DNA from 4 places in the Lachnoclostridium phytofermentans ISDg genome. Region 3 is predicted to be linked to each of the others. Evidence: predicted binding sites of a transcription regulator. Region 3 holds the regulator's gene; each other region holds the start of a gene.
What was found. The regulator Rex, encoded in region 3, represses fermentation and respiration genes when NADH is low (regulators of the CRP and FNR family bind a similar motif). The targets are predictions, from matches to a motif close to ATTGTTAANTANTTAACAAT.
Positions count from the first base shown of each region.

Region 1: pflB (formate C-acetyltransferase) is a predicted target of Rex. The motif match lies at 1,117-1,136, and genes of this name have one in related genera.
Region 2: CPHY_RS08125 (DUF5692 family protein) is a predicted target of Rex. The motif match lies at 2,032-2,051, and genes of this name have one in related genera.
Region 4: adhE (bifunctional acetaldehyde-CoA/alcohol dehydrogenase) is a predicted target of Rex. The motif match lies at 1,948-1,967, and genes of this name have one in related genera.

Region 1 is NC_010001.1:3,443,715-3,446,934, reverse strand. Features, by position in the region: gene CPHY_RS14580 (DUF1846 domain-containing protein) at 1-557, opposite strand, end outside; gene pflB (formate C-acetyltransferase) at 1,247-3,220, shown strand, end outside.
Region 2 is NC_010001.1:1,917,980-1,921,199, reverse strand. Features, by position in the region: gene CPHY_RS08135 (FAD-dependent oxidoreductase) at 1-75, opposite strand, end outside; gene hypB (hydrogenase nickel incorporation protein HypB) at 155-829, opposite strand; gene CPHY_RS08125 (DUF5692 family protein) at 930-1,925, opposite strand; gene CPHY_RS08120 (FadR/GntR family transcriptional regulator) at 2,202-2,906, shown strand; gene CPHY_RS21930 (CD3324 family protein) at 3,031-3,220, opposite strand, start outside.
Region 3 is NC_010001.1:1,152,034-1,155,253, forward strand. Features, by position in the region: gene abc-f (ribosomal protection-like ABC-F family protein) at 1-676, opposite strand, end outside; gene CPHY_RS04805 (redox-sensing transcriptional repressor Rex) at 1,238-1,885, shown strand; gene CPHY_RS04810 (hypothetical protein) at 1,882-2,649, shown strand; gene acpS (holo-ACP synthase) at 2,674-3,042, shown strand; gene CPHY_RS04820 (bifunctional ADP-dependent NAD(P)H-hydrate dehydratase/NAD(P)H-hydrate epimerase) at 3,056-3,220, shown strand, end outside.
Region 4 is NC_010001.1:4,820,273-4,823,492, reverse strand. Features, by position in the region: gene adhE (bifunctional acetaldehyde-CoA/alcohol dehydrogenase) at 1-1,818, opposite strand, end outside; gene CPHY_RS20305 (SOS response-associated peptidase) at 2,029-2,691, opposite strand.

The DNA.
Region 1 (3,220 bases), 2.3 Mb from region 3:
CAAGTAGCCATCTTACCGCTTCCAGGACCTGGAGCTGTAATTACTACAAGTGGTCTTGTTGTTTGAATGAATTCATTTTTACCATAACCATCTTCACTTAATATCAGTGAAATATTGTTTGGATACCCGGGGATAATATAGTGAAGGTACACTTTAACTCCCAATGCTTCTAGTTTTGATTTAAAAAGATCCGCACTGCTTTGACCAGAATACTGAGTGATAGTTACACTGCCAACATATAATCCCTTGCTCTGGAAAGCGTCAATAAGTCGGAGTACATCCGAATCGTAAGTAATTCCTAAGTCTCCTCGAACCTTACTCTTCTCTATATCAATGGCACTAATTACGATTACAATCTCTGCTTGATCTTTTAGTTCCAGAAGCATCTTTAGTTTACTGTCTGGTTCAAAACCTGGTAATACGCGGGATGCGTGATAATCATCAAATAGTTTACCTCCAAACTCCAAATAAAGTTTGTTATCAAACTTACTGATCCTTTCCCGAATATGCTCCGATTGCATCTTTAAATACTTTTGATTGTCAAATCCGACTTTCATGTGGTACCGTCCCTTCTTTAATTTATCCTAATACTTTTTTATTTTGGCAAGAGAAGTAAATCCCAATTTTAATGGAATAGAGATAGCATGTTGATTGCTATCCTCTTGTTATTCATCAGAAAGGCTGAAAGATAAGCACTTTCTGTTTTAAATGTCTTCATAAGAAGCAAGTTATGCTATTTTCTCTTAAGTTTTGAATAAGAAAAGCAAGCTAGTCATTTTTCTTAAGTTTTAAACAAGAAAAGCAAGCGTAGTTATTCTTTCTTTGTTATGAACAAGATAAAGCATGATATTTGATCTTTTTCCTTAAATGAAAACATTTCTAAAATTACAACAATATGGGGCTATAAAACTCAAACATGAATATTATAGCACAGGAAAATACAGTACTCAACCCAAAAGAGTTGCCATTTTTCATGAATAAATATTTGTTTTTGGTATATTAGTATAATCCGATAGAATAATAGTATTCTATTTTCTATATTTTTCAATATTGATAATCATTGCTATTTTGTGTATAATGATTTCGAAGAACACAAAATAGATTTTTTTACAATATATTGTCTATTATTTAACAACAAATCAATATGTTGTGGTTTACTGGTCAAGCTTTTTGTAAAATATTGCTTGCTCTCGTGTTTATCCACACAGCTGTAACAGCGTAAGGAGGGATAATGATGACTTCAGTTATGAAACAGGAATGGGAAGGTTTTAAACAAGGTAGATGGATCACTTCAGTAAATGTTCGAGACTTCATACAGAACAATTACACAATGTATGATGGTGATGAATCCTTTTTAGCAGGTCCAACCGAAGCCACCAATAAACTATGGGCCCAGGTTATGGAGCTTTCAAAGCAGGAAAGTGAGAAAGGTGGAGTCCTTGATATGGACACCAAGATAGTATCTACTATTGTTTCTCACGGTCCTGGTTATTTAGATAAAGATATTGAAACAATTGTTGGTTTTCAGACCGATAAGCCATTTAAGAGATCACTACAGGTCTTTGGTGGTATTCGTATGGCACAGAGTGCTTGCCATGAATATGGATATGAGGTAGACGAAGAGGTAGCACGTATTTTTACAGACTACCGCAAGACACATAATCAAGGTGTATTTGATGCATACACTGACGAAATGAAGCTCGCTAGAAAATCAGCAATCATTACTGGTTTGCCTGATGCTTATGGTAGAGGTAGAATTATTGGCGATTACCGTCGAGTGGCACTTTACGGTACTGATTTACTTATTGAAGACAAGAAAGAACAACTTACAACTTCCTTAAAGAGAATGACTAGTGATAATATTCGCTTAAGAGAAGAATTAGCAGAACAAATTCGTGCATTAAAAGAATTAGCGAAGCTTGGTGAAATCTATGGTTACGATATTACGAAGCCAGCAATAAATGCAAAGGAAGCAATTCAGTGGCTTTACTTTGGATATCTTGCAGCGGTAAAAGAGCAAAACGGTGCTGCAATGAGCTTAGGCCGTACTTCTACATTCCTTGATATTTATATCCAGAGAGATTTAGATAATGGTGTTATCACAGAAAAAGAAGCACAAGAGTATATCGATCATTTTATTATGAAACTTCGTCTAGTGAAGTTTGCAAGAACTCCAGAATACAATGCCTTATTCTCCGGTGACCCTACTTGGGTAACAGAAAGTATCGCTGGGATTGGTACAGATGGACGCCATATGGTAACAAAGACATCCTTCCGTTACCTTCATACGTTAGACAACCTTGGAACTGCTCCAGAACCAAACATGACAGTTCTATGGTCAACTAGATTACCAAGATTATTTAAAGAGTACTGTGCTAAGATGTCAATTAAGTCATCCTCTATTCAATACGAAAATGATGATATCATGCGTCCAACTCATGGTGATGATTATGCAATTGCTTGTTGTGTATCCTCTATGAAAATTGGTAAAGAGATGCAGTTCTTTGGAGCACGTGCAAATCTTGCTAAGTGTCTTCTTTACGCAATCAATGGTGGTGTAGATGAAGTTCTTAAAATTCAGGTTGGTCCAAAGTACCGTCCAGTTGAGGGTGAATACCTTAATTATGAGGACGTAATGTCGAAATACAAAGATATGATGGAGTGGCTAGCAGAACTTTATGTGAATACTTTAAATGTAATCCACTACATGCATGATAAATATAGCTATGAAAGAATTCAAATGGCACTTCATGATCGTGAAGTAAAACGTTACTTTGCAACTGGTATTGCGGGTCTTTCTGTTGTAGCGGACTCTTTAAGTGCAATTAAGTATGCTAAGGTAAAAGTAATTCGTGATGAGAATGGCGTTGTAACCGATTACGAAATTGAAGGTGATTATCCAAAGTACGGCAACAATGATGATCGTGTAGACGATATCGCTGTACAGTTAGTGCATGACTTTATGAACATGATTCGCAAGCATCATACTTATCGTGATGGATACCCAACGATGTCAATCTTAACGATAACTTCTAATGTAGTTTATGGAAAGAAGACAGGTAATACTCCAGACGGACGTAAGAAGGGTGAACCATTAGCACCAGGTGCTAACCCAATGCATCGTCGTGATACTCATGGTGCAGCAGCGTCCCTAGCATCGGTAGCAAAGCTTCCATTCCGTGATGCGCAGGATGGTATTTCTAATACGTTCTCTATTGTA
Region 2 (3,220 bases), 770 kb from region 3:
ATTAATTTCATTTTTAGAACCACGTTTTTTTCTACTAATATGATTGGCAAGGTCTAGAACTTTTTCTTTAATCATACGATTCCTCCAAATAGAATTTTCTTTATATTCCTATTCCCGTACACTTTCTTTTGCGCTGGTTGAAAATTTTTATTTTTCAATCTACTTCCTTCCACTTCTTAACTTCTGTTCGTAACCAATCCGCGAAAATCTCAATTCCTTCACCAGTTCTAGCCGATATCGGAATAATCTTAATGTCTGGGTTTATTTTTCTTACACGTTCCATACAAGCTTCTAAGTCAAAATCAAAATGTTCTAACACATCCATTTTATTTATTAATAACACATCCACAATAGAGAACATCAATGGATATTTCAGAGGTTTATCATCCCCTTCTGGAATACTAAGTATCATAGCATTCTTACTAGAGCCTGTATCAAATTCTGCAGGGCAGACTAAGTTTCCAACATTTTCTAAGATAGCAAGGTCTAGCCCTGAAGTATCAAGTCCGAGAAGCCCCTGTCTTGTCATATCTGCATCAAGATGACACATCCCACCAGTATGTAACTGAATTACCTTAACACCTGTTTCAGCAATAGTTTTTGCATCCACATCAGAGTCAATGTCCGCCTCCAAAACTCCAATGTGCATCTCCTCTTTTAACATTGAAATTGTCTTTTTTAAGGTACTAGTCTTACCTGCTCCTGGAGAAGACATTAAATTGAGTAAAAATACTCCCTTTTGCTTTAACTCCTCACGAAGAAGATTTGCATCCTTATTATTATCTTCAAACACGCTTTGCTTAATTTCAAGTATCTTAAATTCTTTCATAAGTTACCTCATTTCTGCGCTGCTTTTTATGTAGAGCAAGCTTGTGGTTGCAGCGCAAACACAAGCTTGCTAATTCTCTATCTCCTATAGTTTTCTATACTTAGTTTACTGTAGATGGATCAGCAAGCACTTTCACTTCCTGAAATTTCTTCATATCAACATACAATTCTTGTTTGTATGGATGTCTCTTAGTCTTTCTTGCGCGGTAAATCATAAAGATTGCAACCGCAATATTTACAGCTAATGCTGCAAAACTCCAAATAAACAATGCTCCCCTATTGTAGGTCGAAGATACTGCAAATCTACCTTTATCGATAAATGCTGGTACTGTCTGTGCAAACATACACCATAATGCCAGGGTATGAGCGCGGTGCTGTAACCATGCACCTTTTCCTAGTGTGAAAGCACATACGGTTGGTGCCAATAATAATGCAAATCCACAATACCAAGCATGACCTGGCAAACAGTTATATGTATAAGCAAAATTCCATAAATCATAGGCGATAATCCAAAACCACATCATATCTGGCCATAACATGTCTTGGCTTTTATCCGTCTTTGTTTTCTTACGAATACAGATGCCAACCCATCCAGTGATTGTTATGATATTTAGTATACCCGCAGCTGCATTCATGAAGTTCCAAGGTCCACCTAAAACATACATAGAACCATCTGTTAGAATACCGCCTTTTGAATACTGAAGTCCAATTTCAATATCTCTTGCCACTGCTTCTAAAATATTAATTGCTAGGATTAGTGGTGGAAAACATAACGCAATACGATTGTTTGCCAACCTCCATTCCTTACCTGTCTTTTTGTTTGTTCCATGTAGATTACGAATGCACCAAAAACCTATACATCCTGCTGTTGCGGAATATACCTTGGCTAAATGGAACCAGTCTGTATATGTAGTATCACTTAATACAGTAAACCATAGAACCGATAGAACGATTGGCAAAACGATAAAACAGACAAACCCTCCCACTGTGGATCTTCTGGTAAATTCATTAAGTGCAAATAACAACACAAATACTAGAATCCAGACGAGCCACACAGATAATGCTGTTGCCCCACTTCCATAATTGAACGTAAACACTTTTAGTTCCTCCTTTGCTTTATACGCAATTTAAATTTACATCAATGTAACTGATGGACCATTCCCTATCCCCTCATCTTTTCTGGTCATACCACAGTATCAAAGATTTGATAAAATCTTAACATATTTACATTTTATAGTCAATATTTACCTAAATTAAACTCGCATTTTCTAATCTTTTATATATTTTGCACTTGTATTTTACCTTAATTTTCTATATAATCAGTTATGGTATGTGACTGAACCACAGCCAATCTATAAGAAAGGAAACCACCTATGGAATTTACAAAACTTAGTGCTCCCTCCTTAAAGGAATTGTTTATACATGAATTAGAAAAAATGATATTATCCGGGAAATTACCTATCGGTGAAAAACTCCCACCAGAAAGAGATTTGGCTCAATCCATGCAAGTTAGCCGTGCGGTAGTCAATGCTGGTATTGCCGAACTTGGACGGAAAGGATTTTTAACTATAAAACCAAGAGTAGGCACCTTTGTTGCTGATTATCGCAGAAACGGTACTCTTGAAACCTTGATTTCTATTTTGAATTATAATGGAGGAGTCTTACGTGATGGAGAAGTTCGCTCGATTTTAGAACTAAGAATTGCTTTGGACACCCTTGCAGTAGAACACTGCATTCCAAAGATTACAGAGGAAGACATTTTAAGATTAAAAGATTATGTGAAGCAGTTGGGTGAAGCAAAGTCACCAGAAGCTGCAAGCGAAATCGCCTTTCATTTTCAGCATGAGCTAGCTTATCTATCCGGTAATACCTTAATGCCATTAATCTTTTCTTCGTTTAAGATTCCTGTACTATTTTTGTGGGAACGTTTTGTCTGTCTCTATGGCTTAGAAGCACTTCATAAAAATACTGAAATCCTATGCGATTACATTACAGAGCGGAAAACTGAAAAAGCGGTGGAATGGCTAAAGCATTCCATTAATGACACGATTAGTGGAAATCGGCCGATTTATTATTAAGACAAAAAAGAACATACAGGGTAATTTCAGAATGTTAACTCACATTCCAAAATCCTACCCGTATGTTCTTTTTAATAACTGTGGAATTAATATATAATTACTAAATCTAGATTTAGAAAGCATTTTAAACTTGGGAATCACCTAACGTACGTAATATGCTTCCATATTGCTTCTGAAATAACTCATAATCTACCCCTTTTTTTATCCATATCACTACCGGCCAGGCATTCGTCCGCAATCGCCTTAATCTATGAAATACTTCCTCTTGTTCTAAGAGTATAAATGTTTTCTTTTCAAAAAGGATTAGAAGCGGT
Region 3 (3,220 bases):
AAACTACTTTATTAAGGAAGTAACGGTCATGGGCGATTACAACAACAGCTCCAGAATAATTCACTAAGAAAGTTTCTAACCAAGCGATAGATTCCATATCAAGGTGGTTGGTAGGCTCATCTAAGAAGATGATATCTGGTGTACTTAAGAGAAGCTTACCAAGAGCTACACGTGTTTTTTGTCCACCAGAAAGGGTTGATACTTTTTTGTTAAAATCTTCCTCCGTAAAGCCAAGACCTTTTAGTACACCAATTACTTCACTTTGGTAGGCATATCCATTCTTTAACTCAAAATCATGTGTTAGTCTTGAGTAGGAAGAAAGCATTCGTTCTAATTCTGCGCCAGTAGCTGATTTCATATCTATTTCAAGACGGCGAATTGTTTCTTCCATTTTAATTATATCTGATTTTATTGCTAAAACTTCTTCATAAATGGTACTATCTGTGGATAAGTCCTGATGTTGAGCAAGATATCCTACAGTTGCACCTTTAGCAAAGATAATCTCTCCTTCATCGGCAGTTAATTCACCCATGATGATTTTTATTAAGGTAGACTTTCCTGCACCATTAATTCCTACGATAGCTACTTTCTCACGCTCATTTACATGGAAAGCGACTTTATCGAGTATTGGAGTCGTTCCAAAGCTTTTACTAATATTCTTACATGCTAGTATCATGATGTTTCCTCACACTTCTGAAAGGAAGCTGTATAAGAGCTTCACAATAATATAACTTATCAGAAGTTTGCTTTATAAACTTCTGATAAAAGGTGCGCACTTTGCACCGTCAATCCGATTATTGGAACATGTTTTTGTTCCGATAATATAACTTATCAGAAGTTTGCTTTTTAAACTTCTGATAAAAGGTGCGCACTTTGCACCGCCAATCCGATTAATGAAAAAGTACGATTTCCGAACTTTTCCTTGTGAATAAAAAAGCAAAATGAAGTTTATAAGTATTTCATTTTGCATGATAAGAAGACAATATTTCTTCACACTTTCTTAACACCTGCAAATTCTATGAATAGAAGTGTATCGCAGGTGCATATTAACTGTAGAATATTCTAACATACGTAGTATCCTACGTCAAATCATTGACAGGTTATTCACAATTTACTATAATATTTATAATAAGAACACATCCTATCTGTGTATAGTCTGTTGTAATACCAGGGTTACAATCTTATAGATTTGGGGTATAAGAATAGGACAACCTGGAAGGAAAGATGGAGGGTTAGCATGTACGATAAAACAATTTCATCAGCAGTTATCAAGCGTCTTCCAAGATACTATCGTTATCTTGGAGAATTATTAGAGAATGATGTTGTGCGTATCTCTTCGAAAGAGTTAAGCGAAAAGATGAATGTTACAGCATCACAGATTCGTCAGGATCTAAATAACTTTGGCGGTTTTGGTCAACAAGGATATGGTTATAATGTAGAATATCTTTATACCGAGATTGGTAAAATACTTGGTCTGGATAAGAAATATAATGTTATTATTATTGGAGCAGGTAATTTAGGACAAGCGCTTGCAAATTATACAGATTTTGAGAGAAGAGGATTTTATATCTGTGGGATATTTGATGTTAATCCTAGATTGATAGGAATATCCATCCGTGGAATTGAAATCCGTTTAATTGATGAACTAGAAGAATTTATGAAAACAAATACTGTGAATATAGCAGCACTAACGATACCAAAAGCAAAAGCACCGCAGGTGGCGGCAGATTTAGTTAGCCTTGGTATTCATGCAATATGGAATTTTGCACCAACAGATCTAAATTTACCAAAAGATGTTATGGTTGAAAATGTTCACTTGGCAGAAAGCCTTATGAGACTGTCGTATAATTTAAAAGCGGCAGAAGAATCGGGGGAGAGTATTTGAGATTAGGAAAACGTTTTGGCGACAAGTCGGAACCAAAGACGAAATCTTTAAGCGATTTGGATGATTTAGATGAAGACTTCGATCTTGAGTTTGAGAATGTGAAAGTATCAAGTTATGTGGAACCTTCAAGGATGGAACCAAGAAAAATAAATCGGAGTAAAGTATTCTCTGAAATGAGTCTTCGTCAAATCTTTCGAAATCGAAAGATTCCAATAGTAACACTTGATGAACGCTTTATCAACTTATTCCCTGAGGAAAAGATGTCTGGAGTACAACGAAGGTTAAGGGATGAACTTGTCGAATTGATGAAGGATCAGAGCAGAGTCTTAGATGACATCAAAGGATTGAAACGATATAAGTCTCAACTGATGCAGGAAATAATGGATAACATGGAAGTTGATCATACACCGATTGGTAGGCTAAAAGAAAGAAAATTAGCTAAAAATCAAAAACTTATTGAAGATATCAATCAAAAGTTATTGATTGCAGAGGACAGTCTCGAAAAACTACCAGGTGAAATAGCTGCAAAAAATGAAGAATTGATGGTTGAGAGTTTACAGAGTTGCTATGGTAACATATTTGAAAAGAATTTAAGAAAAAAATCCTTAGAAGATGAAATCAGGGAAACTGAGGTAAAGCTGCGAAATTTAAAAAAGCAAAAACTTGAAATCGAGAAAGATTATCGTGGAACTTATACATATCTCTATGACATGCTAGGGACTGAGATGATGCGTAAGATTGACGAAGAACAAGATTTACTATAATGAATTAGAGTGGAGTTTCTTACCATGATTTTTGGAATTGGCACGGATATGATAGAAATTAACCGTGTAGTGAAAGCTTGCGAACGGAAAACATTTCTTACGAAGATTTATACGGAGCAGGAACAGAAGCTGCTTCTTTCGGATATACGAAAGGCAGCTTCGAATTTTGCTGTAAAAGAAGCAGTTGTAAAAATGTTTGGAACAGGTTTTCGTGCGATTGCACCAAATGAGATTGAAGTACTACGCGATAATCTTGGGAAACCTTATGTAAATTTATATGGAAATGCAGAAATTTTAGCGAAGGAACATAATGTCGAGAGGATTCATGTCTCTATAACAAATACGAAGGAATTAGTTAGTGCCTATGTAATAGGTGAGATTATCCGGGAGTAGGAGGCGGTTAGTTATGCGGTATGCACTAGATGCGGTGCAAATGAAAAACTTAGATAAGAAAACAATCGAGCAGATTGGAATTCCAGCAATGGTTCTCATGGAGCGTGCAGCACTTTATGTGGCGGAACAAGTCAGAGAACATGCAAAACCGACCGATAAGATCATCGCGGTTTGCGGA
Region 4 (3,220 bases), 1.2 Mb from region 3:
AGTTGGAACTGCGATAAAGTAAGCTTTTTCGCCCATCTTAGGGAAGGAGTAAACACGCTTTCTAATATCCATGAAACGCATTGCAAGGTCAAGGAAGTTTACTTCAGGGTGTTCATACATAACCCACATAATCTTTCCGGCATCCATTGCAGAACCACCACCGAGTGCGATAATACAGTCTGGCTCGAAGAGTCTCATCGCTTCTGCACCTTCTGTAGCACTAGCTAAAGATGGATCTGGAGCAACATCATAGTAAGTAGTATGCTGAATTCCCATAGCATCTAACTGATCAGTAACACATTTTGTATAGCCATTTTTATAAAGGAAAGCATCGGTTACAATGAATACTTTCTTTTTATTCATTACATCTTTTAATTCTGCGAGGGCTACTGGTAAACAACCCTTCTTAAAGTATACTTTCTCAGGTGCTCTAAACCAAAGCATGTTTTCTCTCCTCTCAGCAACTGTCTTAATGTTGATTAAGTGCTTTACTCCTACGTTTTCTGATACAGAGTTACCGCCCCAGGAGCCACAACCAAGAGTAAGAGATGGAGCTAATTTAAAGTTATAAAGGTCACCGATACCACCATGGGAGGATGGTGTATTTACAAGAATACGGCAAGTCTTCATAGCATCAGAAAACTTTGCAATCTTTTCTTGTCCGGTACCTACATTAATATAGATGGAAGAAGTATGGCCATAACCGCCATCTGCAACAAGACGAGCAGCTTTGCTTACTGCATCATCAAAGGATTTTGATTTGTACATAGCAAGAACTGGAGAAAGTTTCTCGTGTGCAAATTGTTCTTCTAGTTCAACGGATTCTACTTCACCAATTAAAATCTTAGCAGCTTCTGCTACATCAAATCCTGCAAGCTTTGCAATCGTATGAGCGCTTTGTCCAACAATTTTAGCGTTAAGAGCACCATTAATTAGGATTGTTTCACGAAGCTTCTGAGTCTCTTCTGGGGAGCAGATGTGGCAACCACGATCCTTGAATTCTTTCTTAGCAGCTTCATAAATCTTATCACTAATAATTACGGATTGCTCGGAAGCACAAATCATACCGTTATCAAATGTCTTAGAGTGAATAATAGAGCTTACTGCAAGGCGAACATCGCAGCTTTCATCCATAATAACAGGGGTATTACCTGCGCCAACACCAAGTGCTGGTTTACCAGAAGAATAAGCAGCCTTTACCATACCAGGTCCACCAGTTGCAAGGATGATGTCTGCATTTTTCATAACTTCATTGGTTAATTCAAGTGATGGAACATCAATCCATCCAATTATACCAGCAGGAGCACCTGCAGCAACTGCAGCATCTAAAACTACCTTAGCAGCTGCGATGGTACAGTTCTTAGCACGAGGATGTGGGCTGATGATGATTGCGTTACGAGTCTTTAAACAAAGTAATGTTTTAAAGATAGCAGTGGAGGTAGGATTGGTAGTTGGGATTACAGCTGCAACTACGCCGATTGGCTCTGCAATTTTTTTGATACCGAAGCTAGGATCTTCTTCAACCACTCCACATGTTTTTGTATCTTTGTATGCATTGTAAATATACTCTGCAGCATAATGATTCTTAATTACTTTATCTTCTACAATACCCATACCCGTTTCTTCTACAGCCATCTTTGCTAACGGAATACGTTGCTGATTGGCAGCCATGGCAGCAGCAAAGAAGATTTTATCTACTTGCTCTTGAGTGTAGGTAGCAAAGAGCTCTTGTGCTTCTTTTAACTCTCTAAATTTTGCTGTTAATGCTTCGAGAGAGTCTACTAATCCAGTTGTCTGTAATTCCACTTTTTTCGTCATAATCTTATCCTCCTAAGATGTTTTGTTTGTATTACAGAGTTTAATATCTAAAGTATATTTATCACTGTTAAATATTTAACAAACTTACATAAAAAAATTAAGCTATTTGATTCAACGTCATTTTATAATAATGTTAAAAAATTGTCAATGTACACAACTAACAAAGAAAAATAAAAATAAACTCACTTTATGGTGAATTTCATGATAACATTACCATGGAAATCTAAGTTGTTCAAATTGTGGTTCTTTTGGGGAAGTGTTAGTCCTATGCAATTGTTCTGGTATGCGTTTCATGATAGAAACTGCTTCTTCTCTGGAGGATAGCCAACCTTCAATTTCATCTTCTTTTAATAAGACAGGCATACGATTATGAATGTCTTTCATAGATTCATTTGCTGATGTTGTGAGAATAACAAAGCGATCTTCCTCTTCATCGGGATGAGATAAGCCAGCCATATAAAGGGGTTTTTCTTGCTTGGAGGTAAAATAATATTTGGTTTTGGTACCACTATGCTCCCATTCATAAAAGCCACTTGCAGGAACTACAATACGTCTAGAATCCAGATCGCTTGCAAACATTCTTTTTTCTGATGCACTTTCGCAACGTGCATTAATAATTACTTTATTTCCCTCGAAACCTTTATATCCCCAAGTCATTGCATAAGGCAGGATGTTTCCTTCTTTTCTCGCAATAATCGGAGCAGTGTTGGTTGGATAAATTTCACCAGTTTTAAACTTTCTTGGAACGTGTGTACCCTCATCGTTTGAGTCAGGTATCTGCATGCCCTCCCCCTGAAGACGTCGATCTAAATTTCTTATAATACGAAGTAACTCTTCATTGCTTTCTTCATCTACATAATAGCGCCCACACATAGTTGTTCTCCTTCCTAATACATATAAAGTATTGTTCGATATCTTTCTTTTTCCTATACCTCTAGGATATTTTAAATAGTTTCTTTGTTTTTTCAATTTCACATAAGACTTAAAAATGATATATACTATTTTTCTTTGTATCTGTATTTTCTTATATTTTAATATATATTAATGCGTAAATACAGTTATTTATATAAAACAATTGCTAACAATACAAAAGTTGCCAAAATTAGAATTATAGGCAAGCATAAAAAGAAGGCTTGTGCTTTCATAGACCTAACATCAATTTCGCTCTTCTTTTAAAGTGTAGTTTCATTCGTTCACTCTACTATTTATCTATAATAAATCCGGTGTTTGCCCAAGCATTAATATATGTTGAAATTTTCCTATTAGACAATATCAATTTCATAGCATCTACTATAAAAATGTTATAGAATACCACTTTACAACAGAACATACGTTCTGGTATAATAAACGTACATACGTTCGATATTTTTGCATAAACTATAGAAAGAAATTTATTTATAAC